DNA from 2 places in the Paenibacillus sp. E222 genome. Region 1 is predicted to be linked to the other one. Evidence: a T-box and tRNA genes for the amino acid it is inferred to sense, from the RefSeq annotation. Region 1 holds a T-box; the other holds one or more tRNA genes.
The links. A T-box is a leader RNA that pairs with one kind of tRNA and senses whether it is charged. The one in region 1 lies ahead of trpS (tryptophan--tRNA ligase), so its partner is inferred to be a tRNA-Trp.
Positions count from the first base shown of each region.

Region 2: it has a tRNA-Trp gene. The T-box ahead of trpS (tryptophan--tRNA ligase) is inferred to sense a tRNA for this amino acid. The anticodon was not compared.

Region 1 is NZ_CP058552.1:422,634-437,165, reverse strand. Features, by position in the region: gene HW560_RS01865 (carbohydrate ABC transporter permease) at 1-463, shown strand, start outside; gene HW560_RS01860 (rhamnogalacturonan acetylesterase) at 638-1,762, shown strand; gene HW560_RS33635 (hypothetical protein) at 2,351-2,476, shown strand; gene HW560_RS01855 (sensory rhodopsin transducer) at 2,731-3,141, shown strand; gene HW560_RS01850 (Ger(x)C family spore germination protein) at 3,214-4,371, opposite strand; gene HW560_RS01845 (spore germination protein) at 4,368-5,837, opposite strand; gene HW560_RS01840 (GerAB/ArcD/ProY family transporter) at 5,818-6,924, opposite strand; gene trpS (tryptophan--tRNA ligase) at 6,994-7,986, opposite strand; T-box leader at 8,330-8,632, opposite strand; gene HW560_RS01830 (DMT family transporter) at 8,660-9,595, opposite strand; gene HW560_RS01825 (aminotransferase-like domain-containing protein) at 9,729-11,123, shown strand; gene HW560_RS01820 (glutamate-1-semialdehyde 2,1-aminomutase) at 11,207-12,526, opposite strand; gene HW560_RS01815 (LCP family protein) at 12,607-13,650, opposite strand; gene HW560_RS01810 (ABC transporter ATP-binding protein) at 13,854-14,532, shown strand, end outside.
Region 2 is NZ_CP058552.1:2,392,764-2,407,295, reverse strand. Features, by position in the region: gene HW560_RS10705 (PspC domain-containing protein) at 1-66, opposite strand, end outside; gene HW560_RS10700 (PspA/IM30 family protein) at 71-742, opposite strand; gene HW560_RS10695 (LiaF transmembrane domain-containing protein) at 777-1,085, opposite strand; gene HW560_RS10690 (PDC sensor domain-containing protein) at 1,579-3,966, shown strand; gene HW560_RS10685 (class I SAM-dependent methyltransferase) at 4,143-5,069, opposite strand; tRNA gene HW560_RS10680 (tRNA-Leu) at 5,559-5,637, opposite strand; tRNA gene HW560_RS10675 (tRNA-Cys) at 5,664-5,737, opposite strand; tRNA gene HW560_RS10670 (tRNA-Gly) at 5,744-5,818, opposite strand; tRNA gene HW560_RS10665 (tRNA-Gln) at 5,823-5,897, opposite strand; tRNA gene HW560_RS10660 (tRNA-His) at 5,911-5,983, opposite strand; tRNA gene HW560_RS10655 (tRNA-Trp) at 6,013-6,086, opposite strand; tRNA gene HW560_RS10650 (tRNA-Tyr) at 6,093-6,178, opposite strand; tRNA gene HW560_RS10645 (tRNA-Thr) at 6,184-6,259, opposite strand; tRNA gene HW560_RS10640 (tRNA-Phe) at 6,278-6,353, opposite strand; tRNA gene HW560_RS10635 (tRNA-Asp) at 6,449-6,526, opposite strand; tRNA gene HW560_RS10630 (tRNA-Met) at 6,554-6,627, opposite strand; tRNA gene HW560_RS10625 (tRNA-Val) at 6,645-6,720, opposite strand; tRNA gene HW560_RS10620 (tRNA-Glu) at 6,788-6,859, opposite strand; tRNA gene HW560_RS10615 (tRNA-Ser) at 6,866-6,957, opposite strand; tRNA gene HW560_RS10610 (tRNA-Asn) at 6,961-7,036, opposite strand; rRNA gene HW560_RS10605 (23S ribosomal RNA) at 7,106-10,030, opposite strand; rRNA gene HW560_RS10600 (16S ribosomal RNA) at 10,345-11,896, opposite strand; gene HW560_RS10595 (nucleotidyltransferase-like protein) at 12,363-13,244, opposite strand; gene HW560_RS10590 (YgzB family protein) at 13,367-13,777, shown strand; gene HW560_RS10585 (glycosyl hydrolase family 18 protein) at 13,906-14,532, opposite strand, start outside.

The sequences.
Region 1 (14,532 bases):
ACCTCAATATATTATCTTCACGAAGCTTGGCTGGTTGAATACCATTCTGCCGATTGTTGTACCTACGTTCTTCGGGATGCCGTTTTTTATCTTCCTGATGGTTCAGTTCATTCGTACAATTCCGAAAGAGCTGGATGAGGCGGCTACCATTGATGGATGTAACAAGTTCAGACTGTATGTACAGATTATTATGCCGCTCATCAAGTCGTCACTCGCAACGGCTGCGATCTTCTCCTTCTACTGGAGATGGGAAGATTTGCTCGGACCAGTACTGTATCTGAACTCGCCGGATAAATATACGGTCTCCATGGCGCTGAAAATGTTCCTGGACAGTGAGTCTGCCTCCAACTGGGGAGCGATGTTCGCGATGTCCATTGTGAGTCTCGTACCGGTTGTAGCCGTGTTCTTTATTTTCCAGAAACAAATTGTACAGGGCATGAGCACCAGCGGACTGAAAGGATAAACGATAACCACTGGATTCAAACCTGGATTAGCATGTTGAATAAGGAGGTTGTTCCTATTGAATAAGGCCCAGGGTAGTCAGGCTGTTGTCTCTAAGGCAACGGCAGAGGGCGATAAAGAGGCCGTTACCCATTGGAAGTTCAATTTTGGACCGGACTCTGGCAGTGCAGGTGAGATTGAGGGTTATTTGAAAGTGTCTGCCAGCACTGCATATGAAGAACAGGGAGAATACGGTTTTGAATCCGGCTCCCTTGTGTATGAGAAACAACGGATAAGTGAAGACGAAGGATCGGTTTCCAGTAGGGCAAACAACGGCAAACAAGGGCAGGCCAATGTGTCTGCCCGATTACGTTCAGGCTTTTGCATTCCGCTTAAGGCATCTTTCATCGTTGATGTACCCGATGGAACCTATCAGGTCTTGTTAATTGCAGGGGATGAATTGGCGGAGACGATCACCCGTGTCAAAGCCGGAGAGGGCAGATTGATGCTGCCAACCATTCGTACACTTCCTGGGCAATGTGCAGAGGTTCGATTCTCGGTTGTGGTTCGTGGAGGTAAGCTCCGACTATCCTTCTCCGGTCCTGCGCCACGGATTAATGCATTGGAGATCACACTTGCCAATCAGACGATGACTGTGTTTCTCGCTGGTGATTCTACCGTGACGGATCAGCCGGAAAGTGGATATCCATACTGCGGCTGGGGCCAGCTGTTACCCGCACAGTTCAAACATGATGTTGCTGTAGATAATCATGCCCAGTCTGGGCGCAGCTCCCGGAGCTTTATCAATGAAGGCAGATTGGATGCCATTCTGGAGACGATTAAACCGGAAGATTTTCTGTTTATTCAATTTGGACACAACGATGAGAAGCCGGACCCTGACCGGGGAACGGAGCCTTTCACAACATATAAGGAATATTTGAAAAAGTATATCGATGCTGCCCGCGAAGCCAAGGCTTGTCCGGTGCTCGTGACGCCGGTGCACCGGCGCTACTTCGCTGATGAAGGCACATTAACCGACACGCATGGCGATTATATCATCGCCGTGCGTGAGCTGGCGGAGGAGGAAGGGGTGCCGCTGATCGATCTGGCTGAGCGAAGCCGCATTCTGTTCGAGCAAGCGGGTATTGAAGGCAGCAAGGAGGATTTTATGTGGGTGCTGCCGGGTGAGTACGTGACCTTTCCTGCAGGCATGGAGGATAACACGCATTTTCAGGAGCGCGGTGCCCGTCGCCTCGCCATGCAGGTGGCGGAAGCCATCCGCGAGCTGCGACTGCAGCCGCTGCAAATGTACTTGAGGTGAGGGGCGAAGGAGGGCGGAATCGGAGCAGAGGGAGCGAAGCGTCCGCCTTTGGAGCGGGGTTTCCCCTGCTGAGGGGGAAAGAAAAGGAAATCCCGAGCCAACAGCGGCCCACCGCCTGATCCGCCCATCGAAGCGTCTGCTCCTCGATCCGCCTTTTTATTCAGCGAGTCAATGAAGTAACGAGCATCCCCCAAAGTTGCCCAGCGAGCATAGCGAAGGCAATAAGCCTTTAAAAGCCAAGGCGAGCGTTGCAGCGGAGGAGGGCGGAATCGGAGCAGAGGGAGCGAAGCGTCCGCCTTTGGAGCGGGATTTCCCCTGCTGAGGGGGAAATGAGAAGAAATCCCGAGCCAACAGCGGCCCACCGCCCGATTCTCCCGCCGAAGCGTCTGCCTCGCGAGTTAGCCTTGCTTTTATTCAGCGAGTTAACGAAGTAACGAGCAAGGTTGCTTTTTAAGTTGCCCAGCGAGCATAGCGAAGGCAATAAGCCTTTAAAAAGCCAAGGCGAGCGTTGCAGCGGAGGAGGGCGGAATCGGAGCAGAGGGAGCGAAGCGTCCGCCTTTGGAGCGGGATTTCCCCTGCTGAGGGGGAATGAAAAAGAAATCCCGAACCAACAGCGGCCCACAGCCCGATCCGCCCGCCAGAGCGCCAGCCCCGCGAGTTAGCCTTGCTTTTATTCAGCGAGTTAACGAAGTAACGAGCAAGGTTGCTTTTTAAGTTGCCCAGCGAGCATAGCGAAGGCAATAAGCCTTTAAAAAGCTATGGCGAGCGTTGCAGCGAAGGAGGGCGGAATCGGAGCAGAGGGAGCGAAGCGTCCGCCTTTGGAGCGGGATTTCCCCTGCTGAGGGGGAATGAAAAAGAAATCCCGAACCAACAGCGGCCCACAGCCCGATCCGCCCGCCAGAGCGCCAGCCCCGCGAGACTCCCGTGCGTTTAACTAATTATTGCATTAGCAAAGGAGGAATTATGTTATGGCACAGGATCAGACGAACACTTCAGCACATAAAACATCTCCCAAAGTGACAGGTCACACCTACTGGGTGATCCCCGATGGTTATATTCCACCGGACAGCTCGGGCTCGCTGGAGAGTCACGAGAGCATCTGTGTATTAAATACAGGCACAGTGGATGCAGAGCTGCAAATAACGATCTACTTTGAAGACAGAGAACCGCTTGAAGATATCTTGGCCGAGGTACCTGCACGGAGAACAAAGCATATCCGGACAGCGTCGCTGAGATCGGGTGAGCAACTTATCCCTACGGGAGTACCCTATGCTATTACCGTCTCCAGCAATGTTCCTGTTATCGTCCAGTACAGTCGTCTGGATACAACGCAGCCTGAACTGGCACTCATGAGTGTTATGGCGTTTCCACTGGGATAACATGTGAATTATGAAATAAAAAGACGACCCGTAACCTTGCATGAACTGCAGGCTGCTGATCGTCTTTTTGCTTTACTCATCGTATTTATACGTACTGGCATTGAGGATTTTCACATGAACCTCGACCTTACCGAGTTTAAACCGCTCAAGTGGATTTGCCCGTTTATATACCTCTTGTCTCCACAGGGGGAGGTCATGGCGATAGAGATATTCCACAAAACCGTAGGAATCAATTTTGCGTGATTTGGTTTTCTCAAACGTATTGCGAATTTCGGACTCAATCTGTTTCTCCGCCTCTTTTTCCATAACTTGAGGAGAAAGGTGAGAGTTATGATCCTCGATGATGGCGCTTTTAACCGACGTAACCAGGTCGAATGTTACACCGTTTCCTTCTTTCCTCGCCTTAATCTTGGTCTTTGGGTTATTAAGCCTAAGTGTCAGTTCCGGCGTTTTGCTCCCGCTGCTGTATACGTACAACGGATATTGAAAGACGCGGTCATAATTCACGAAGCGTGTGCCATTAGCGTCTTTGCCCGTTACCCTGCCTTGATTTTTACCGTTTGTAATGACGTAAAACCCATCCATTTTAATGAGCGGAGGTGCTTTATCCCCGTTATACCAGGTCTCGTTCTGGTTGGTAACGGACGGCAAAAGAATAACGGAAGCAGGCTCCCGGAATCCGTCAAGGAGCTGATGAAGCCGGATGGGTTCATAACCGGAATGTTGCTTATACAGCTTCATCGGTTCAAACAGCTCGATGGTCTGGGCAGATTGGTTCAGCAGGGCAGAGGGAGCGAGTACATCTGTAATGTTACGCTCTGTACCGTAGAGCCATGGGGTATATCTCAGTTGGCCTGAATGCAACAGTGTATTGAAGACATCCTCCAGCCGTCCATTCAACACATTTTTGGATAAAACAATTGCTTTTACATGGGTCCACAGCGTTTGTTGCTGAGACGTTTGATACAGGTCATCAATAGCCATACTCAGCGTAGAACCCTTACCCCGCCCGATCCAGATATCACTTGCTTGCCTTGAAGTGGGTCCTTCCTGCTTGGCAATATTGGAGAAATCAATAAGTTGAGCATAAGCAACGTAATGGTTGTCTACATAATCTATCCCTACAGCCGTGATAAAGTTAATGCTCTGAACCTCTTTGGAATCCCAGCACCCGGTCAACAGGATAAAGCAGCTTATTAACAAGCTAACTTTAGCCATCCATCTTGTCACGAGCGTTTCCTCCGGCGAGTGGAATCCTGGGTATGGAGTACAGCTGGGCGCTTGGTCCGTTTCATGGATGGGGGCATGGATACGGCTCGGGTGAAGTCGCCGGGTATATAAGGAGAGACGGGTGACAGGTATGAGACACCATAACACTCCAAGGATACGAGGTGCACCAGCAGACCAAGCAGTCCAAGGATGAAACCGAATAACCCAAGGATGGAAGAAATGAGCAGCATCCCTATCCGGACTTGAGCCGTAGCCCCACTAAGCACGGTATTCACCAAAATATAGCTGGAGATCACCGAGATCGCCACCGTGACAATGATCGTGGGGGAAGTAATTCCTGCTCGAATAGCTGCATCTCCGATAATAAGCCCACCGACCACGCTGACGGTCTGTCCCAAGGCACGTGGGAGCCTTCGGCCTGCTTCATTAAATAGCTCGAACATAAATATCATTAGAAATGCTTCCAGCGTTACTGGCATAGGTAGACCCACCCGGGTACCTGAAATGGTTGCGAGCAGAGGCAGGGGGATCTGTTCCACATTGAAACTGGTCAGGCCGATATAAAAGGCAGGAAAGAAGCAGGCAATCAGTAATCCGGAAATGCGCAAAATTCGCTCAAAAGTAACAATGAAAAAAGGGGTGCTCTCGTCTTCTGGCGACTTTAGCTGATTAAACAGAGTGGTTGGAGCGATAATGGCTACCGGTGAGCCTTCAATTAGAACAGCAAATCGCCCATTTAAAAGGGAGTCCACAACATAATCGGGTCGCTCCGTATTATCCGTGAGCGGAAATATGCTGCGGATTCCCCCCATAATTGCACGTTCCATAATGGAGGTACCGAGAAGACCATCGATTTCAATTTGGTCGAGATTTTGGCGTGCTTCTTTCAGAATATCCGGGTTAATGATGTCTTTGACATACAATAGACCAATGGAGGTCTGGGTACGGCCACCTTTAACATATTTCTCATAACACATGGAAGAGGTTTTCATTCGTTTGCGAACGAGGCCGATATTCACGGACAGCTCTTCAGTGAACCCATCTCGAGGCCCTTTAATCGAGGACTCGATCGCCGATTCCTCAGGAGTTCTTCCTGGTATACTCGCGATATCCAGACTGCAGGACTGATCACCATTTCCGAAAATGAGCAGTAATTGTCCGCTAAAAATCAACAGATTTAAATTCTCTGTATCTTTGAGATCATCCACCGGATTCAAGGTTAATCCCAATTCTTTGGGATGTGCTTCTTCTATGAACAGAGAATGCTGTTCCAGACGTGGGATAATAAACTGGTTGATTTGTTTGCCATCCACCAAACCGTCGCAGTAGATCATAATCACCGACATATCGGTTTCATCTTTGGCAGGAAAGGTCTGAATAACAACATCTGCGCAGGGATTGAACTGCTCTTCGAAAGAGGCAAGCAGTGTTTCATGGGACGTGGTGTCAATCGTTTGGTGCTCCATGATGTTTCCTCCTCTGATGGCGTGAACTGATGTATGCAACGGCTGTTGCAACCACCGCTAGTCCGCTCAGATACATGAGATTGAACGGGAATATGTATTGGACAAGCAGCTTTTCGAATGTCATATCATCCAGAGGATACAGCATGGAAAGAATAAATAAGACGCCAAGAGTGGCACAACATATGATCCTTCTGGAGGCGCTCTTAATATTCCAAATTTCTACTACAATATACATGGCCAGACTAATCCGGGTAAAAGAACCGGCCAGCCACTGGTAGATGGAAAAGAAATCGGTCTGGGCAATATATTTGCCCAAGGAGGCAATTCGCCATTCTTCAAAGGCGGGATATCGCATTTTGGCAGCTTCAAAAGGATCGAATTCCACGATCGCCCCAATGAGCGGGCCAAGGGTCAGCCCAAGAATAATGAACGCGAGCATCAGGTATTGCCATACACGTATCCGCTTGGAGAGGTGGGGCTGCAAGTACCAGATGAACAGCAGCTCAAACATGCCTGAAAGGCTGTAGACTGTACCATGAAGCACAGGGTGCCAGCCATGTTCAAGCACAGGCAGCAGACGACTGTAATCTTTGTATTGTGAATTAACGATTGCGACATAGAAGCCAAGCAGCACAACCAGTGGCAGGATCAATCCTGCTGTAAATGCCAGAGAACGTATACCTTTATAGGCTGCATAGGCACAAAGAGTCATCAGGGCAATGCTTGTAACCAATACGGGTGTCTCCGTCAGGTAATTGGTTTTGGCCCAAGTGGTGGTATCATGCAGAGTGAAGTAGATTACGGACAGAAAAAAGAGGCTGTTTCCCACCCGAAACAGCATGCCAAGAGGCTTGCCAAGATGGGAAGTCAGCCATTCATGCAGGGTTTGGTGCTGGAGAAAACGAGAGACATACGCAAGCATCAGCGTGAATATAAGATAGGGCCCTGCAGACAACAGAACGGATATCCATGCATCTCTTTTGGCCGAAGACAAAAGAGCAGGGATGATCAGGACGTGGCTGATCAGGCCGACAGATAACATCATTAACATCATGGCTTGCAAAAAAGAAGGCTGTGTTGGTTTCATGCTGAGGGTACCTCTTTTCCCAATATACTGTTCTCAGCAGTGTTAACGTGAACAAGCCTTCTCATACCGTCAGTCGAAATAACGTATTCCCATCGCTTCACGAACCTCAAGCATTGTCTCACGTGCAGCCTGACGGGCCTGACGTGTGCCTTCCACGAGGATTTCTTTCACTTCATGCCCACGTTGTTCATAGTAATTTCGCCGTTCACGGAAAGGAGAGAGCAGTTCGTTAATTGCATTGCCCGCCATCTTCTTGCAGTCCTTGCATCCAATGGTGCCGTCACTGCAGCTCGCATGAATCTCAGCGGCTTCATCCTTTCGAAATAGCTGGTGATAGGCAAACACCGGACAAATATCCGGATGCCCCGGGTCAGAACGATGAATGCGGGCAGGATCGGTTTTCGCTCTGGACAGCTTGGCATACACATCATCAGGATGAGCATTCAACGAAATGGCGTTGCCCATGCTTTTGCTCATTTTGCCCACGCCATCCAGTCCGCCCAGCCGTTCTCCGGTCAGAATACGTGGTTCAGGCAGAACTGGCGCATATAATTCATTGAACCGCCGTACCAGTTTCCGCGCTGTTTCGATATGTGGGATCTGGTCTTCACCTGCCGGAACAAGGGTTGCTTTGCAGAACGCAATATCCGCAGCCTGACTGACGGGATAACCGAGAAATCCGTAATAGAGGTCTTTATAGCCACGGTCAAGCGCTTCGTTTTTAATCGTGGGATTATGCCGAAGACTGTTCACCGTGATAAACATGGAGAAAATGACAGTCAGCTCGGCAATTTCCGGAATCATCGACTGGATGAACAGAGTGGCTTTATTGGGATCGATACCTACGGCAAGATAATCAAGTGTCACTTGATGTACGCTGTCTGCAATCAGCCCCGGTTGATCATAGTGGGTCGTGAGCGCCTGTACATCAGCCAGTAAAATATACGTTTTGTACTCATCCTGCAATTGCACCCGACTGCGCAGGCTGCCCACGTAATGGCCGAGATGAAGCTGTCCGGTTGTCCGGTCTCCGGTTAAAATAATGTCTTTGTTCTTGTTCATGGTTCATTCTCCTTTGATGTTGTGATTTGTCGATCCTTAATTGCTGACGCCACCAGCCGTCTTCCACGACCATCACCTCCTTTCAGCCTGCATCTTTCTCAGTCGAACTAAAGATTATTTACACTTGTCACTTCGATGACAGAACAACCTTCCGATCGCTGTTATCCCCTGATTTTTTGATACACTTTTACAAAGGTGAAAATCTGGGGATAAAGGCGAACACTCCGCTTCTTCAGGTTATTTCTGTCCTCTCCGTTCTTGTGTAAATGTTGAGTTGTACTAATAAAGAAATTAAATCAAAAAAAGCCTCGTCCTTCATCCTGTTTCCCAGACGGGAACAGAACAGAAGGACGAAGCTTATACTTCGCGGTGCCACCTTAATTGGCCGCTGGTTGCGGCCCGCTTGAGGGATACGGATGAATATATGCGGAAATTCCGCATATGACTTATCGATATCCTGTCCATGGATAACGGCTGAACATGCCGCCTTGCCTACTGACGATCCGCGCTCCTGAGTTAGGTGGCAGAACGGGTTCAACTCGGAACTCCGAAGCCCATTTCCACATGACCGATACACCTGCTCACACCATCCGCAGGCTCTCTGAGGTATCTAATCACGTGTACTTCTCTTCATCATTGTTGATAACGTCGGTTTACAATTTTTCACATTGTATCACGCTTGATCTGGTTTGACCAGCCCACGTTTTCTTCCGCTCATATTGGTGCCAAGTACACCTGCGATGATCAGCAGCGCTCCAACAAAGTGGTATCCATGAACGGGTTCATGCAATATCCAGGCTCCGCCAGCAATCGAGATGAGTGTGGACAAATTACTGAATACACTCATTTTGGAAGCTTCCAGATGAGTCAGGGCATAACTCGCCAGCAGCGTGGAGAACATGGTGGAGAGGACGGCCAGATAGGCCAGTGCTCCCAGGTAAGATGCATCTCCGAGTGGCTTCACATAATCCATCATGGTTCCGCTCGATGCGTGACGAATCAGGGAAGCTGCGTTGAAGACGATAAATCCAACCATCAGGGTCACCCAGGTCAATTCCATCGGTTTATATTTCTGCGCCAAGGGTCTTGCCAATACACCATAACCTGCAAAACACACCGTGGAGAGCAGCAGTAAAGCAATACCCTTAAAATTGCCTGCTGACATCCCGTTCCCTTTCATCATAAAAATAAAGATTACACCCGCCACAGACAACAACAGGAACAGTTTTTGCGGTATGGATGTGCGTTCCTTTAGAAAGATAGAGGCCAACACAAGTGTGAATACGGGGGCCATCGCCTGGATAATCCCTGCTTCCGATGAGTTGGATGAGACTAACCCGAATGCCTGAAAGGCAAAGAACAAAACAGGAGAGAGCAGTCCTAACGGAATGATACGCCACAGATCTCGAAGGGTTAGCTTGATCTTGATCCATCCAAAAACGACAGGGATGCTGACTACGAGCAATGACAAAGCAAAACGATGGGCAAGTACATCAATGGGATGTGCGACACTCACCGTCATTTTGACAAATAAAAAGGATAAGCCAATAATGGCTGCGTATAAAACAGCTGCTACATATGCGTAAGTTCTAGTTTGGCTATTGTTCATAAGGTTTCCTCCAATGTGTGCGATCTGACCTTATTCAATATACTGCCAGACCAATAGTGGTACAATAGACAAAAACGATTACTGTACCGGTACACTTAAGGCAATGCTGAAGTCGGAGGAGAGGCAGAATCCAATGAGAAAATACGAGATTATCGCCGAATCACTGAAGGAATGGATTCAGGACCAATTGCGGCAGCAAAACAGTGGACAATGGCAGGATAAAGGCATCAAACTGCCGGCTGTACGTGTTCTGGCTGAGCAATATCAATGTAGTGTGAGTACAGCCATACGCGCGTACGAGTGGCTGGAGGAGCGGCATCTGGTCTACGCGGTGCCCCAGTCCGGGTATTATGCGGTTCAGAATGGAGCCGAGGTGGAGGATGGAGAGTGGCAGGGGCCGCTGGATTTTGCCTCCGCAGCTCCTGATCCGCGAGTGTTCCCGTATTCCGATTTTCGCCATTGTGTGGATGAGGCAATGGCGAAGAAACAGGCCGACCTGTTCTTGTACGGAACGGAGAGAGGCTTGCCTTCCTTGATTGAATTGCTGGAGAAGCAATTCGCCGATTATCAGGTGTTTGCCCGACAGGAACAGTTCTTTATTACGTCAGGGGTACAGCAGGCCCTTGCTGTGCTGGCGCTAATGCCTTTTCCGAATGGGAAAAAGCAGGTGATGCTGGAACTGCCGGGTTATCATAATATGCCTTCGCTTCTACAAGGACTGAATGTACCGATTGCTGGTGTGAGACGCTCGCTGGATGGCCTGGATTGGGAGGCGCTCGAACGACAGTTCCGCGAAGGAGACATCAAATTTTTTTATGTCATGCCGCGTTTTCACAACCCGATTGGGACTTCCCTGACGGCAGCTGAGAAGAAAAAATTGATCCGCCTGGCGCAGCGTTACGATGTCTATCTGGTAGAGGACGATTTCTTGGCTGATCTGGAAGAGAACACAAAGCAGGACCCGTTATGGTCGTATGATACGGAAGGGCGAGTCATTTATCTGAAAAGTTACTCCAAAATCCTGTTTCCCGGCCTGCGGATTGGCGTGGCTATTCTGCCTGCAAGTCTTACTGCATCATTTAGTAAATACAAAAAAATGCTCGACATTGACACAGCGGTATTGTCTCAGGCAGCACTTGAGGTCTACATCCGTAACGGGATGTTTGCTCACCATGGCAAAGTCATCCGCAGCCGCTATGCTGCCCGGATGAACAAATTGTATGAACAGCTTAATGCCTTCCCGGACTTCAGTCCATTTGTGAAAGCACCGCGCACAGGAGGGGAGCATACGGTTCTGCCACTGCCTAAGGATATGCCGCTCAGGGTCTTGCTGTCCCGGTTGGATCAACGTGGAGTCATTGCCGATACAACAGAACGATATTATCCGGAAGGTGCACAGGAGATACATCAGGATAAAATGCTGCGGTTAAATATATCCAATGTTCCAAAGCAGCGGATCAAGGAAGGGCTGCGGATTATCCGTGAGGAAATAGTGAAACTGCAAAAGGCGTCCACACAAGCGGATTAATCGCTTGGGGGACGCCTTATTTCATCAGGTAAATTTCAGTGATGCCTGCTATGATGCGATATGTGAATGGTTTAGATAACCGTTTACGCCTGAGCCATAGCTTTGAAGGAAGCTTCTGCGGCTTCGAGTGTTTCCGCAACATCCTTGTCCGTATGTGCAGTGGTCAGGAACCAGGCTTCATATTTAGAAGGAGCCAGATTAATGCCACGATTTAACATATGACGGAAGAAGGAAGCGAACTGTTCACCATCGGTGTCCTGGGCTTGATCATAGTTCGTAATCGGATGGTCACAGAAGTGAGTGGAAAAGGCACCACGAATTCGGTTAATGGTTAACGCAATGCCATGACGATCCGCAGAAGCCTGAAGGCCTGTTGTCAGATCAATGGCTAGACGTTCCATCTCCGCATATACACCTTCGCCTTGCAGAACCTCCAGACAAGCGATACCCGCAGAGATAGACGCAGGGTTACCAGCCATCGTTCCGGCTTGATAGGCAGGGCCGAGTGGAGCAACCTGCTCCATGACCTGTTTACGACCGCCGTAAGCACCGATTGGCAGACCGCCGCCAATGATTTTGCCAAGTGCAGTCAGATCCGGTTCGATCTCCGCATGATTGTCCAGTCCCGCGTACGTCTGTGTGGAACCATAGTGGAAACGGAAGGCTGTAATGACCTCATCGTAAATGACAAGCGAGCCATTGTCCCGTGTCATGGCACAGAGTCCTTCCAGGAAGCCGGGTTCTGGCATAACCATACCGAAGTTGCCGACAATCGGTTCAACCATAACTGCGGCGACATCATCGCCCCAACGCTCCAGAGCCGCTTTCAGGCTGTCCAGATCGTTGAACGGTACTGTGATGACTTCGTGGGCAATGCTTGTCGGAATGCCTGCACTATCGGGAATACCCAGCGTGGACGGCCCCGAACCTGCTGCCACAAGGACCAGATCGGAGTGACCATGGTAACATCCGGCGAATTTCACAATTTTATTACGTTTGGTGTAGGCACGGGCAACCCGGATGGTAGTCATGACTGCTTCTGTACCGGAGTTTACAAAACGAACCTTGTCCATGGAAGGAATGGCTTCTTTCAGCATTTTGGCGAGCTTGATCTCAAGCTCAGTAGGTGTACCGTACAGCACACCATTTGCTGCTGCCTCGGTAATCGCCTGGGTAATATGAGGATGAGCATGTCCTGTAACAATCGGACCGTAGGCCGCGAGATAATCGATATAACGGTTGTCATCGACATCCCAGAAGTGTGCACCTTGTGCCTTTTTCATAAATACAGGTGCACCGCCTCCCACCGCTTTGAATGAGCGGGAAGGACTGTTGACACCTCCTACAATATGTTGAAGTGCTTCTTCGTATAAAAGCTCGGAACGGGAACGTGATGGATTCATAAGATAACTTCCTTTCATATTAGATCAACAAAACACAGCGAGAGGGCAGCATATGGGCTGCCCTCTTCGTGTGCACTTCATTACTGTGCAGGTTGCTTGGAGTCTTGTTCGTCACCACTTGCCGTTTTGTCTTCGGCTCCGGTAGTACTGCCTTCTTCTTGAACAGGAGGATGAATGATATCTTGAATATATTGCTTGAGTTTTTCCTCGTTGGTTACCGACAGCACCTCAGCTCCACCAGGTGTACGTTCTTCCTTGAGCATTTTCATTGGCGGAATTTGCTCGCTGCCGTTCATGCTGCTCTGATATCCAAGTCCGCCCAGTTTCCACATATCGGAGAGGGTCAGATTGGTATCTACATAAGGATTTACTTCTTCCAGAATGGAAGGTAGTTTGGCAATCGTTGTTGTTGACTGCATTTTCGCTGCTACAGCTTTCAGGAACTCGCGCTGCCGCTCAGAGCGGGCATAATCCGACATGGCATCATGACGGAAGCGAACGTACATGAGAGCTGTATTACCGTCCAAATGCTGGTAGCCTTTTTTTAGATCAATATCGTATTCATTATTGTCCGCTTTACTTGTATAGTGCATGTCCTTCTCTACGTCAAAATCCACACCGCCAACGGCATCCACCAATTTGATGAATCCTTGGAAATCGGTATACACATAATACTGGACAGGGATACCCAGCAGGTCTCCGGCAGCTTTCATTGCCACGTTGGGACCATGGGTAATGGCAGTATTGATGCGTTCCTTGCCATATCCGTCAATGTTGACGTATGTGTCACGCAGAATGGAGAATAGATTAATTTTTTTGGTGAGTGGGTCAAGCGAAACGACCATCATGCTGTCAGAACGAGGGACTTCCCCCTTCTCCAGCCCGCGGGCATCCACACCCATAACGAGAATATTTACCGTCTCGGTGCCTTCCCATTTCGGAGGATCCGGTGTACTTACTTTTTCAACATTTTCGATACCGGCAAACGGCGATTCATCGCCTTCCTTTTGCAAGCCATTCAACTGATTGAGAATAGAACCGAAATAAAATGCCGCAGCGCCTCCAACAATCAGCACGAAGGCGGCAAGAGAAATCCAAATGGTTCTCTTCGTCTTTCTGGTCATGCTAGCTCTCCTTTGTATTCAAAATAAATGAAAATGAGTCCAATTTGATCTAGCCGGGGCTTTCCGTACACGACCTATCTGTGAGATGCAACAGAGGACGCGGCCTCAGACTATTTTTAAAGCTTGCTGAATTTTGACTGATACTATTATAATTTCTTTTTGGGCTACAAGCAATTTCAACAAAATCCAAGTGAGGTATAATCATGCTGGCGATTGATGTCAAAGATTTACGCAAGTCGTTTAGCGTCCAGAAAAGTCGAGGAGGACTTAAGGGCGCATTCCAGGATCTGTTTGCACGTCAATACCAGGAGGTCTTGGCTGTAAATGATATTTCATTTCAAATTCCGCAAGGCGAAATATGCGGATATATTGGGGAGAACGGTGCCGGTAAATCAACAACGATTAAGATGTTGACCGGCATTTTGGTGCCTACTTCAGGGCAAATATCGGTTGGTGGATATGTTCCGTATCAGGAACGTGAGAAGTTTGTACAGAATATTGGTGTCGTTTTTGGTCAACGCAGCCAGCTATGGTGGGATATCGGTGTCATTGAATCATTCCATCTGCTGCGCAAAGTGTATCGAGTAGGTGAGATCGATTTCCGCAAACGTCTGGATGAATTGGTTGAGCGGTTACAGCTTCAGGATCTGCTGAACCGTCCGGTACGTAAGCTCAGTCTTGGACAGCGTATGCGCTGTGAACTGGTCGCTGCGCTGCTGCACAATCCGGATATTGTATTTCTGGATGAGCCAACTATTGGTCTGGATATTGTTGTGAAGTCGGAAATCCGCGAATTCCTGAAAGACATGAATAAGGAACACGGAACAACCATTTTGCTAACAACCCACGATCTGCAGGACATCGAAGCTTTATGTTCAAGAG
Region 2 (14,532 bases), 2.0 Mb from region 1:
TTCAGAGATGCCGCCGATCAAACCTGTCAGCATTCGATTGCGCGATGAGCGGTAAAGTTTATTCATGTGTCTACTCCTTTCTGTCATTGTTCAGCTTTTGTTTCAGCCGTTCCAGTTCCTTGTCCAGCGTAGAGGATGACATGGTGCCAGACGTTCCTGACCCATCCTGACTCATCCGCCGCAAATCCCGGAGACTCTGTGCCTCATATTCGAGATCCGAAACCTGATCGTCCAGTCGGTTGAACATACGGGGTACATTCTGACCGTTGTAGTGACCTCTCTGATTCATTCGTTGCTGTAACTGAATCGTCTGCATACGAGCGTAGTAATATTGGCGTTTGCTGTATACATTTTGATACTCCACTTTCAGTTGGTCGATCTGTTCGTCCAGTTCCTGTAAAGCCGCATTGCTTTGTGCGTACAATTCATTATATTGTTCCATTTTTTCCTCATGGAGAATTTTCTCCTGCAAAGCAAGTTTCGCTAAGTGCTCCTCGCCTGCTTTCAGAGCCATGGAAGCTTGTTCTTCCCGTTTGTGTACCATACCTGCGGCCTGATCGGCTTGTTGTTTCATTTGTCTGGTATGGCTAGCATATTGATGACGAAGCTTCTCGGCTTCACCGATGTCTTGGCGGGTCGAGACCAGAAACTGATCAATCAGTTTGACTGGATCCTGACTTTGCTCCAGATGTTCGTTTAAAGTAGCTACGGTAATATCCCGCATTCGACGAAATACACTCATTTTGTTCTGTCCTCCTTTTCAAGATCGTGAAAGCTTAGTAACGGCCACGACGACTGCGATTATTACTCAACATGGAGAATCCGAAGATGATTAACCCGATCGCGATGATCGGTCCGATCAGCCAGGCCAGTTTACCCAGCAATGAGAGGATACCGATGAAGAGAACAATCCATCCAAGCAGTACATTTCCTCGTTTAACTCCGTAGTATCCAAGTGCAATCATCAGGATCGGAATCAGATAACCCATTAAATGTCCCAGTAGAGGAGTTAACTTTCCGAAGAGGAGGAGTGCACCCAATGCAATCAGTACAATCGCCCAGCCATTTCCTTTATTCCATCTCATAATTGTTGTTCACCACCCTTTCGGTTCATTAATTTTGGTATGTGTGTTTGTTTGTTCATTTGTTTCTTGTTTAACCTTATGTCCTTATTCTAGGGGAAACGGCGACTTTTCAAAACAGACCGTGGACGGTTTTTCATCCTAGACTCAGGTCGGGGATCGGGTTGGACCTTTGACTGTCCCTGGATCAGACCATTGACCACTGTACCGAGTAACAGCCTTAGATATCCCTTATTGCCCTTCTTCAACGCCGATTCCCCAGTGTGAATATGACGTCCATACCTCTTATCTACGTTCTCCCCCGACTGACGTTTCCCAATATGCCTTCCATTAAAGCTATAACGACTTCTAATATGATTTAGACGATTACATAATCTTAATTTCCACATGAATTTTTATTACTTTTTTATCCAAATAAACAAAATTTAGATTGTTCTACATGTAAGCGTTTACTAAAATAGAAAGTGTTACTAATCCAAAAGTCAGGAGTGGACCTGTGCGATCATTCAGCTATCTACATAAAATGATAGTCTTCGGAATCTTGTTAAGTACCCTGCCCATTCTGTTGACGGGAATCGCCGCTTTTATCTATTCTTCAAAACAATCAGAGCTGCATCGTGCTCAAGCCAATAAACAATTGCTAATCCAAATGCAAACCAATGTGGAGCACAAACTTGCAACCGTAAGCTATATGCTCGATCAGGCCGTTCGGTCACCGGACACGCTCCGTTCGCTAACTTCATCATCATCGATCCAAGACACTGGGCCTTTGTTTGCTGAGAAGCTACAGAACGAATTTAATAATATGAGATCATGGGAGCCTCTAATGGATATTACGCTCGTTAATCAGACCCAGGATTGGCTCATCGATCATGCTGGCCTGTACCTGAATACTGATTTTCCAATGGCGCTGCCTATGAAAGACTTATTATCAAACACACTCACATCCGGTTGGCAGCTTACACCATCATCTGTGTTTAACAATAATGAGCGCCCAGTGAACTCAGGCTGCATCTACCATATTGCACTCGCCAGATCGATACCCGATGTAAATGTTTCTTCTGACGCTGCCCTGATTGCGGGAATTCCTGCATGTTCACTGCAAAAACCACTGGAAGAGGATTCACCGGGCAGCTCTACAGCCGGACTAATCATTTTGAATCGTGAACATCGCATCATGGTCCACCCTGATCCCGAATATATTGGTCAGCCATTGGCTGCAGCAGGAATAAAAGATAGCGAATCGGGTTCCAATTTTAGCGAGTTGTTATCTATCCGTGGATTTGCTGCCTCTTCAGGGCAACGGGAGGTACGTATTGCAGATACCCGTTACTCGCTGTCCTATACGCATTCTTCTCTAAAAGGGTGGACATATATTCTCATTTCGCCTACGAATATTCTTACTCATGAGTATGTTCAGATTGGGCTGCACACCATGTATATCAGTGTCGCTATGCTACTGCTTTCACTTTTGGTCTCATGGGCAGGCTCGAGAAGAATGGTTATACCCATACGGAGGCTGCTTGTACAACTTGGTGATAAACGCTTATTCAGAGGTAACTTGGAAACCAATTCTACGCTTCATATGGATGAATTTGAGCAAATCAGAGCTGGCGTTTCACAGCTATCTGCTTCTCAATCCCAGCTTGAAAGCAAATTGAATCAATATAAGTTGCAGATCCGCACTCATTTTCTAATCAACCTGCTACTGGGCAAAAATGCTCCATCCACTCTTCATGACACACTCAGAGAGAATGGTTATGGTTCACAGCTTCAAGAGTGGCAACAAATAGCCGTCATTGCAGTTCAGGCTGATCTTATGAATCACACCAAATACCATGCCAAGGATCGTGATCTGTTGCTATTTGCCGTTCAGAACATACTGGAGGAGAGTGTTTATGCCGAACAACAGTTACTTCCTATAGTATATGATCAGGCTGTCGTTACCATTATCGGTACCTCTGAGCAAGATCATGTTCGTTTTTCACAACATCTGCATACGTTAACGGAACAACTACAACATCAGATCAGTGAGATCCTTAGTCTCCAAGTAAGCATTGGCTTCAGTCAGCCTCACGCCTCGCTATTTCAGATCCCGCAAGCTTATACGGAGGCCCGTGAAGCGCTCAAGCATCGAATGAAACTGGGAGCAGGCATCATCTTTCAATTTGAGGCGATTGATAATCGTACATCCCATTGGGCACTGCCATATCCCGAATCACTGGAGTATACGCTGATACAGGCCATCCAAAATGCCGATGCAGCCCAAGCCTCATCTCATCTCCATCAGTTGCTTGAAGTGCTGTTCGGCATGGAGTGTACACCGGAAGAATATCAGGTAGCATTTACCCGATTGTTAACACATATTTTGCAGATGATGCAGGAATCCGGTATACGACTGGGACAGATCTCCAAAGGCCATGGATCTATTTTCAATGAACTTCATGCTCTACAGTATGCAGCTGAGGTTGAGCAATGGTTTCACAATCATATCATCATACCGATCATTCTCATTCTGAAGGAAAGACAGTACGCCCAATATCAGCACATATCCGAGAAAATGATTGCCATCATTCAACAAGAATACGATAAAGATCTGACGTTGGAGGAATGCGCATCCAGACTTCATTACAATGCGAACTATCTGAGTAGTGTGTTCCGCAAAGAGACAGGCTGTGCATTCAGTGAGTATCTGACGAAGTACCGCTTTAGTATAGCTAAAAAGTGGCTCGACGAAAGCGAGCTAACGGTCAAGGATATCGCCGCACGGCTTCGTTATAACAACCCGCAGAACTTTATCCGTTCTTTTCGAAAATGGGAAGGGATTACGCCTGGACAGTATAGGGAGCGTAAGCAGAAGCCTGATCTATCCATAAAACAGTAAGCGGCTCTTTTGGGGATAAAGTACGAGGGTTATAACTATTTCTATCTATAGAAGAACGTTTGTTATTTAGTCAAAGAATAAGTTTTTTGTATCTGACCATAAAAAAGGGAGCAGTTTAACTGCTCCCTTTGCTCCCCTAACACTTCATCTAAATTAATATTACTACTGAAACAGGTCTACTGTTTTCTTGGACGTACCACTTTCATGTTCGGTTGCTCCAGTTGAATCAGAATTTTACCAAACTTCCCTCCGCGTGAAAATGTAACCACACCATCCTTGTAAGTGTCTCTGATATATTGTTCAGCCAGGGCAAGCGAACCCTCATCCGTTGGTAGTTCGTGCGTAGTAAGCCATTCCTGAAGCTTATCGACGACTTCCTCAACAGGTATCTCAATGAAACTTGTTTCTTTAGTGATTAAGGTGGTGTAAGAATAATCTTTCAAGTACAGCAGCTGTTGTATATACCCCATATCTCCCGCGTTGTATGATGGATAGACACCTAGTACCTCTTTAAGCTCATCTATTAGTGTGTGCTCTCTCGGTCCAGCTATCGTGCTGATATAGACATACTTTCGGGCAGTGCTGATGGCCTGTTCAATCGTTTCCCAATTCGACATTGCCGGGCACATGGATGCAAATGCAAAATCATATTTCTTCTCCCAACCCTTATCCTGAATCGATATGTCCTCGAATCGTTCCGAAACAATATCAATACTGGATGTAAGGGATACAGGAATTGTCTCCTTCATTAATGAAACTAAAAGTTCAGAGGGCTCTACAGCTGTAACGTTCGCTCCTTTGGTTGCAAAAAGAATTGTAAAGATGCCTGATGCTGCCCCAATGTCTAATATCGATACCCCGTCAAAACTCACTCCCTGATTTTCAATCCAGCCTATGATGCGTTCGGATCGCTTCTTTCCCTCTTCAGTAAACGACTGTTGATGATATTCTCTAGCCCATCGTTCAAATGCTGCTGTCGCGTCAAACGCCGTGCTCTTCATATTGTATTTTGAAGTTGTGGACTGATTCCTCCACGCTTCTTCCCATACAGATAGATCAAATAGAATTTCAGAATGCTTGGATACATGTTTTTCTTCAGACATGTTGCTTCACTCCATTTCTTTTATAAAATATAATTTCGAAAAAAGGATATTATTTTGTTTTGATAAGCATCTTTTATATGAATTTAAAAGAGCTACAATATCCATAATTAAACGAGGCAATATTAGAGACTTTATATATCTACAATATACTCATTCAAGTTATGAGTCAATACGTAAACAAAAGTAATTCCATCTCCTTCTATAAGCCATAATCCAAGTGCAGAGATTAGGGATTGCAATTGAGTAATTGCACAGCATCTGATAGATTGCCAGCTTACAGGTAAAGCGGTACTTACAGTTTAGAGATACCAGAATGTCATTTGCCCAAGCACATCATGTTGGATTCCCTTGCAGTAATGGTGTTGTGGTGACCTACGAAATCCATTCAGGAGCCTTGTTGCTTAACTGCCGTACTTCATCTTTTAATCCACTAAATAAAAAAAGCTCATTAGATTTTGCATCTAATGAGCTTTTCCTTACTTGCTTGAATACCGGCGAGAGGACTCGAACCTCCACGGTTTCCCACTCGATTTTGAGTCGAGCGCGTCTGCCATTCCGCCACGCCGGCATATCATATTTTTACAAAAAATATACTGGAGGCGCCACCCAGATTCGAACTGGGGATAAAGCTTTTGCAGAGCTGTGCCTTACCACTTGGCTATGGCGCCATATTTTGGAGCGGACGACGGGAATCGAACCCGCGACCCTCGCCTTGGCAAGGCGATGCTCTACCGCTGAGCCACGTCCGCATAATGGCTGGGGATATAGGATTTGAACCTATGCATGACGGAGTCAAAGTCCGTTGCCTTACCGCTTGGCTAATCCCCAAAAAAAACAAAGGGGCGATCGAGGGGAATTGAACCCCCGAATGCCGGATCCACAAACCGGTGCGTTAACCACTTCGCCACGATCGCCATAATACAATATGTTCTTAAAAGTTAATTGGCAGGGGCAGCAGGAATTGAACCCACACCAACGGTTTTGGAGACCGTTGTTCTACCTTTAAACTATGCCCCTAAAAACTGGTGGAGGATGATGGATTCGAACCACCGAACCCGTACGGGAGCAGATTTACAGTCTGATGCGTTTGGCCACTTCGCTAATCCTCCATAAGTGGTGCCGGCGAGAGGACTTGAACCCCCAACCTACTGATTACAAGTCAGTTGCTCTACCAGTTGAGCTACACCGGCGTATTAAGTTGTAATAAATGGTGGCTCGGGACGGAATCGAACCGCCGACACGAGGATTTTCAGTCCTCTGCTCTACCGACTGAGCTACCGAGCCAAAATAAAGTTTAATCCTGAAACGTTGCACTTTATCTAGGGCGTTCGGTGCCATATAGCAGATTTAGTGAACAGCTTCCTCATGTAAAGATTAAATGGCGGAACCGACGGGATTCGAACCCGCGATCTCCTGCGTGACAGGCAGGCATGTTAGGCCAACTACACCACGGTTCCAGATCACTTTCTTGAAAGAAAGAACAATTGCGGGGGCAGGATTTGAACCTGCGGCCTTCGGGTTATGAGCCCGACGAGCTACCGGGCTGCTCCACCCCGCGTCGTTATAAAAGTTATATGGTGGAGGCTGAGGGGTTCGAACCCCCGACCCTCTGCTTGTAAGGCAGATGCTCTCCCAGCTGAGCTAAGCCTCCGAACAACACATTTATGATCTTATCATAAAACTGCTGTGAAAATCAACTTCTTTTTTGAAGTTAAATATGACCCGTAGGGGATTCGAACCCCTGTTACCTCCGTGAAAGGGAGGTGTCTTAACCCCTTGACCAACGGGCCTTACTATGGCGGAGAGAGAGGGATTCGAACCCTCGAGACGCTTGTGGCGCCTACACGATTTCCAATCGTGCTCCTTCGGCCAACTCGGACACCTCTCCATATGGCTCCCCGAACAGGGCTCGAACCTGTGACAACTCGATTAACAGTCGAGTGCTCTACCAACTGAGCTATCAGGGAATATGCTTCAGAGATTATTCTCTGAAAACTAGATCCGAAACGAAATTTGCGACTTACAACCTGCATATCTTGGATAAGCCCTCGACCGATTAGTACTGGTCAGCTCCATGCATTGCTGCACTTCCACCCCCAGCCTATCTACCTCGTCGTCTTCAAGGGGTCTTACATACTGGGAAATCTCATCTTGAGGGGGGCTTCACGCTTAGATGCTTTCAGCGCTTATCCCTTCCGTACATAGCTACCCAGCGGTGCTCCTGGCGGAACAACTGGTACACCAGCGGTACGTCCATCCCGGTCCTCTCGTACTAAGGACAGCTCCTCTCAAATTTCCTACGCCCACGACAGATAGGGACCGAACTGTCTCACGACGTTCTGAACCCAGCTCGCGTACCGCTTTAATGGGCGAACAGCCCAACCCTTGGGACCTACTTCAGCCCCAGGATGCGATGAGCCGACATCGAGGTGCCAAACCTCCCCGTCGATGTGGACTCTTGGGGGAGATAAGCCTGTTATCCCCAGGGTAGCTTTTATCCGTTGAGCGATGGCCCTTCCATGCGGTACCACCGGATCACTAAGCCCGACTTTCGTCCCTGCTCGACTTGTAGGTCTCGCAGTCAAGCTCCCTTATGCCTTTGCACTCTTCGAATGATTTCCAACCATTCTGAGGGAACCTTTGGGCGCCTCCGTTACTCTTTAGGAGGCGACCGCCCCAGTCAAACTGCCCACCTGACACTGTCCCCGCACCGGATTACGGTACCAGGTTAGAACCTAGATACGATCAGGGTGGTATCCCAACGGTGCCTCCACGCAAGCTGGCGCTCACGCTTCAAAGGCTCCCACCTATCCTGTACAGATCGTACCCAAATTCAATATCAAGCTGCAGTAAAGCTCCATGGGGTCTTTCCGTCTTGTCGCGGGTAACCTGCATCTTCACAGGTATTAAAATTTCACCGGATCTCTCGTTGAGACAGCGCCCAAGTCGTTACGCCATTCGTGCGGGTCAGAATTTACCTGACAAGGAATTTCGCTACCTTAGGACCGTTATAGTTACGGCCGCCGTTTACTGGGGCTTCGGTTCACAGCTTCGGATTGCTCCTAACCGCTCCCCTTAACCTTCCAGCACCGGGCAGGCGTCAGCCCGTATACTTCGCCTTACGGCTTCGCACAGACCTGTGTTTTTGCTAAACAGTCGCTTGGGCCTTTTCACTGCGGCCCCCTCGTGCTATTCACACTACCGGGGCACCCCTTCTCCCGAAGTTACGGGGTCATTTTGCCGAGTTCCTTAACGAGAGTTCTTCCGCGCGCCTTAGAATTCTCTTCTCGCCTACCTGTGTCGGTTTGCGGTACGGGCACCATCACCTGGCTAGAGGCTTTTCTTGGCAGTGTGAGATCATGACCTTCGCTACTATAATTTTCGCTCCCCATCACAGTCCAGCCTTACGATGTGCGGATTTGCCTACACATCAGCCTCACTGCTTAGACGGACATCCATCAGTCCGCGTCACTACCCTGCTGCGTCCCCCCATTGCTCATAACGGCTTACGGTGGTACAGGAATTTCGACCTGTTGTCCTTCGACTACGCCTTTCGGCCTCGCCTTAGGTCCCGACTTACCCTGAGCGGACGAGCCTTCCTCAGGAACCCTTAGGCTTTCGGCGGATCAGATTCTCACTGATCTTTTCGTTACTCATACCGGCATTCTCACTTGTATAATGTCCAGCGCTCCTTACGGTACACCTTCAACCCTTATACAACGCTCCCCTACCCCTGATGCAAGCATCAAGCCATAGCTTCGGTGGTGTGTTTAGCCCCGTTACATTTTCGGCGCAGAGTCACTCGACCAGTGAGCTATTACGCACTCTTTCAATGGTGGCTGCTTCTAAGCCAACATCCTGGTTGTCTGTGCAACTCCACATCCTTTCCCACTTAACACACACTTGGGGACCTTAGCTGATGGTCTGGGCTGTTTCCCTTTTGACAATGGATCTTAGCACTCACTGTCTGACTCCCGGAAGTAAGTCTATGGCATTCGGAGTTTGACTGAGCTTGGTAACCCTTGCGGGCCCCGCACCCAATCAGTGCTCTACCTCCACGACTCTGTTTTCCGAGGCTAGCCCTAAAGCTATTTCGGGGAGAACCAGCTATCTCCGAGTTCGATTGGAATTTCTCCGCTACCCCCACCTCATCCCCGCACTTTTCAACGTGCGTGGGTTCGGGCCTCCAGTGCGTGTTACCGCACCTTCACCCTGGACAGGGGTAGATCACCCGGTTTCGGGTCTACGTCCACGTACTACATCGCCCTATTCAGACTCGCTTTCGCTGCGGCTCCGGCTCTTCACCTTAACCTTGCACGGGAACGTAACTCGCCGGTTCATTCTACAAAAGGCACGCCATCACCCCTAAAACGGGCTCTGACTTTTTGTAAGCACACGGTTTCAGGTTCTATTTCACTCCCCTTCCGGGGTGCTTTTCACCTTTCCCTCACGGTACTGCTTCACTATCGGTCGCTAGGAAGTATTTAGCCTTGGCAGATGGTCCTGCCGGATTCATACGGGGTTTCACGTGCCCCGCACTACTCGGGATACATCTCGGAGAGAGCAGGCTTTCAACTACAGGGCTTTTACCTTCTTTGGCGGGCCTTTCCAGACCTCTTCGTTTAACCGGCTCCTTTGTAACTCCATGTGAGATGTCCCACAACCCCAAAGAGCAAGCTCTCTGGTTTGGGCTTCTCCGCGTTCGCTCGCCGCTACTGACGGAATCACTATTGTTTTCTCTTCCTCAGGGTACTTAGATGTTTCAGTTCCCCTGGTATGCCTCTACATAACCTATGTATTCAGTTATGAGTAACTGGAAATTACCCCAGCTGGGTTTCCCCATTCGGACACCCCCGGATCAAAGCTTGCTTACAGCTCCCCGAGGCAGTTTCGTTGTTCGCCACGTCCTTCATCGGCTCCTAGCGCCTAGGCATCCTCCGTGTGCTCTTAGTAGCTTAACCAGTTGCTCCGGTTTCGATGGCGCGCCCCGCTTGTTTTGGACTACGTCCAAAGCCAAAAGTCGCTTCCCATTCGATACCATCGCAATAGCAGTCTACCTTATAAACACTTCACTTGTTTACACAAGATCAGCTTAAAGGAATGTTCTAAATCGCAAAATTTCGTTTCGATATCTAGTTTTCAAAGAACAAGCTCCATGCAAAAGCAAGCTGTTTGAGAGTTTGAGCTCTCAAAACTGAGCAACGAGTGAGTAACTAGCCGACCTGGCTAGATTTTGTATTTGAATGTTTCCGTTACAAGAAACGATTCTCCATAGAAAGGAGGTGATCCAGCCGCACCTTCCGATACGGCTACCTTGTTACGACTTCACCCCAATCATCTATCCCACCTTCGGCGGCTGGCTCCTTGCGGTTACCCCACCGACTTCGGGTGTTATAAACTCTCGTGGTGTGACGGGCGGTGTGTACAAGACCCGGGAACGTATTCACCGCGGCATGCTGATCCGCGATTACTAGCAATTCCGACTTCATGCAGGCGAGTTGCAGCCTGCAATCCGAACTGAGACCGGCTTTTTAGGATTCGTTCCACCTCGCGGCTTCACAGCCCGTTGTACCGGCCATTGTAGTACGTGTGTAGCCCAGGTCATAAGGGGCATGATGATTTGACGTCATCCCCACCTTCCTCCGGTTTGTCACCGGCAGTCACCTTAGAGTGCCCATCCGAAATGCTGGCAACTAAGATCAAGGGTTGCGCTCGTTGCGGGACTTAACCCAACATCTCACGACACGAGCTGACGACAACCATGCACCACCTGTCTCCTCTGTCCCGAAGGAAAGGTACATCTCTGTACCGGTCAGAGGGATGTCAAGACCTGGTAAGGTTCTTCGCGTTGCTTCGAATTAAACCACATACTCCACTGCTTGTGCGGGTCCCCGTCAATTCCTTTGAGTTTCAGTCTTGCGACCGTACTCCCCAGGCGGAGTGCTTAATGTGTTAACTTCGGCACCAAGGGTATCGAAACCCCTAACACCTAGCACTCATCGTTTACGGCGTGGACTACCAGGGTATCTAATCCTGTTTGCTCCCCACGCTTTCGCGCCTCAGCGTCAGTTACAGCCCAGAGAGTCGCCTTCGCCACTGGTGTTCCTCCACATATCTACGCATTTCACCGCTACACGTGGAATTCCACTCTCCTCTTCTGCACTCAAGTCACCCAGTTTCCAGTGCGATCCGGGGTTGAGCCCCGGGATTAAACACCAGACTTAAATGACCGCCTGCGCGCGCTTTACGCCCAATAATTCCGGACAACGCTTGCCCCCTACGTATTACCGCGGCTGCTGGCACGTAGTTAGCCGGGGCTTTCTTCTCAGGTACCGTCACCTTGAGAGCAGTTACTCTCCCAAGCGTTCTTCCCTGGCAACAGAGCTTTACGATCCGAAAACCTTCATCACTCACGCGGCATTGCTCCGTCAGGCTTTCGCCCATTGCGGAAGATTCCCTACTGCTGCCTCCCGTAGGAGTCTGGGCCGTGTCTCAGTCCCAGTGTGGCCGATCACCCTCTCAGGTCGGCTACGCATCGTCGCCTTGGTGAGCCATTACCCCACCAACTAGCTAATGCGCCGCAGGCCCATCCCCAAGTGACAGATTGCTCCGTCTTTCCAGTTTCCTTCAGGAGAAGAAAACAACTATTCGGTATTAGCTACCGTTTCCGGTAGTTGTCCCAAGCTTGAGGGCAGGTTGCCTACGTGTTACTCACCCGTCCGCCGCTAACCATCAGAGAAGCAAGCTTCTCATCAAGTCCGCTCGACTTGCATGTATTAGGCATGCCGCCAGCGTTCGTCCTGAGCCAGGATCAAACTCTCCAATAAAGTATTGAAAAGAGCGATAAGCTCATTTTGAAACTGACGAGATTAAAAATCTCATTTATTTTGCTTTGAAAGCATACAGCCCGAAGGCTTGTACCGATTTCTCAGCGTCGATCTTGCAAGCAAGATCGTTACTCACTCGTTGTTCAGTTTTCAAAGATCAAACTCGATTTGTGTTACTCTTTTTCGTCTCAACCGTTTTTTCGGCGGCGACTTAAATAATGTATCACATTTCGTTTATTTTCGTCAAGAACTTTTTTTAATTTCTTTTTTGAAGCTTTTAGTTCTTCACTAATTCCCTATGCAGAATTTATCATTTGTTGACGATAAGCTCGTTTGAGGAACGAAATATAATGTATCATATTTCCTGAATAAGAGTCAACCTCTTTTTATAAATTATTAAACAAACAAAAAAGGAAGGTTTCCCCTCCCACTTTATAATCCATATAACGTCAGGCTTCACGAATAATTAGGCCTCAATCCAATAGCGGATTTCTCGTCCATCTCCTCCTATAAAGGATGGCCACCCTGCCGATTCTTTTACTATAGAACGAAACACCAGCTTACGAAGGATAAGCGGTAAATCCTCCCGTACAAATCTCAACTGTGGATGATGGACAAGTTCATCCATACCCCACGGCTCCCTTCGACTTCCCAGCACACGCAGAAGCAAGCCGGAACAATCACTCATTTTGGACATCACTGAGAATTCACAAGCAAGCAGCACAAGCTCGACTCTCTGTTCCAGCGTCTCCGAGCTTACTGTAAGTTCCTGATAGAGCTTCCACAAGGCGCGATCCAAACTCTGCACATGTGTCCAGACGGCATGATCCGGGTATATACCCTGTTCAATAAGTACAATTCTAGCCCAGTTCCCCAGAGCTTCTAGCACATTGTAATAGGCATCAACAACATGGCCCTCTTGAATGTAACGTTTGGCTTCCACATACATTCTCAAAAAACTGGCGAATTCATGCAGCAGCTTTTGCTCACGTAATTCGGTTCCAAAAGCAGATAGTTCCTCTCGCAAAGCGCTCAAAGCGTTATCCGCTTCCCAAATGATCTCACCTTCAATCAGGCACTGCATGATGTTATTGTTATCCCCCGTAATTACACTGCACTGCAGCTCATGACGGCTGACATAGATCATTTGATAACGAAGATCACCATATTTGTAGTGTCCAACCTTGGATATCAACTGGTCGGTATTATGAACAACAAGTACGAGCAATTCAAAATCCTGGATTAGGGAGCCGTGGAATCGATCTCCCGGGTGGGAATAAGCGATAGCCCCAACTGCCCCTGTCTCTTCCGACTGTTCGGACAAAAAAGCAAGGTTCTTTAGTTCCACGATTCCCTCCATACAATTCATGGCAGATAAGCGCCAAGTCAGTTATAATGTAATTCTACATGCAGACTGAAGTTTCCTTCTTATCCAGGTCCGATACTACTCATACGATAGGAGCATTTTTCATGATTTTTAAATCAGCAAAAATTAATGCTTTTCGCACTTGGGGACTACTACTGACCATGCTAGGCATGGGCCTAATGGTACTGGGAACTGCCGGAATTGTGTTCTGGGGACACGCGGGCAAAGTATTTGCCGCTGTGGGACTCGTCATCGGCCTGATTGCCATGATGGCTAGTCTGGCCATTTATTTCTGGGCTGGTATGCTTTCCACAAGCGCAGTACAAGTAGACTGTCCGGAATGTGGCAAGTTAACCAAAATGCTCGGCAAGACGGATCGTTGTATGTTCTGTCATACCATCCTTACCCTGGACCCTAATCAAGCCAATACAACCAGTTCACAACTGAAAGCGCATTCCACACCTCAATCCCCTTCCCCTTCCGACACAGATCATGGCATAAGTTCCAACAGCTAGAGATGTACTTCATCAAAGCCCAGAGACAGAAAAAAGGCCCGGTATCTTCACCGGACCTTTTTTGAATTTCAGAAAGACTTTTAAAAATTTATTAATATATAAGTTCAATAAGCTATTTCATGTTTATTTCATTTCGAATATCCTGCCTGTTTTAGCGTTTCCCATGCCGATGCATCAGCGAAGCTTCGATTCCATGCAGCTACTCCACCCAATTTCAACGAAGCAACCAAATCAACGCGTGCCTGAAGCGAAACGGCGTCTTCTATCCAAATTTTCTTGGTGGCCCCATCCTCCGAATATTCCACATAATTCTGTCCGCTTTGTTTATCCAGAACAGGTTTGAGTTTCTTTTCCTTGATCAGGTCTGTTACAGTGCTCATACCTACCGCTTTGGAAGACACTTTCACTTCGCCTTGATCATTAGTCTCTTCCGTCCAAATTCGAGTATATAGCGGCACAGCCATAATCAACTTGTTCGAAGGTACTTCATCCTCTTCCAGGATCCGTCTCATAGAAGACTCGGTCCAAGGAAGCGAGGCAACCGAACCGGCTTTTGGACTCGCAGCCCAATGCTCGTCATACGCCATAACGACAATATAATCGGCAAAAGAGCCTAACGAGCGACGATCCAGAAAAGCGGACCACATCTCGCTGTTCGATTTCGGTGTTACATCAACCGAGAGCATCAAGCCATGAATGCGTGCCATCGCTTTGATTTCGCGAACAAATTGAGTGATATTCGGTCCATCGTCTGT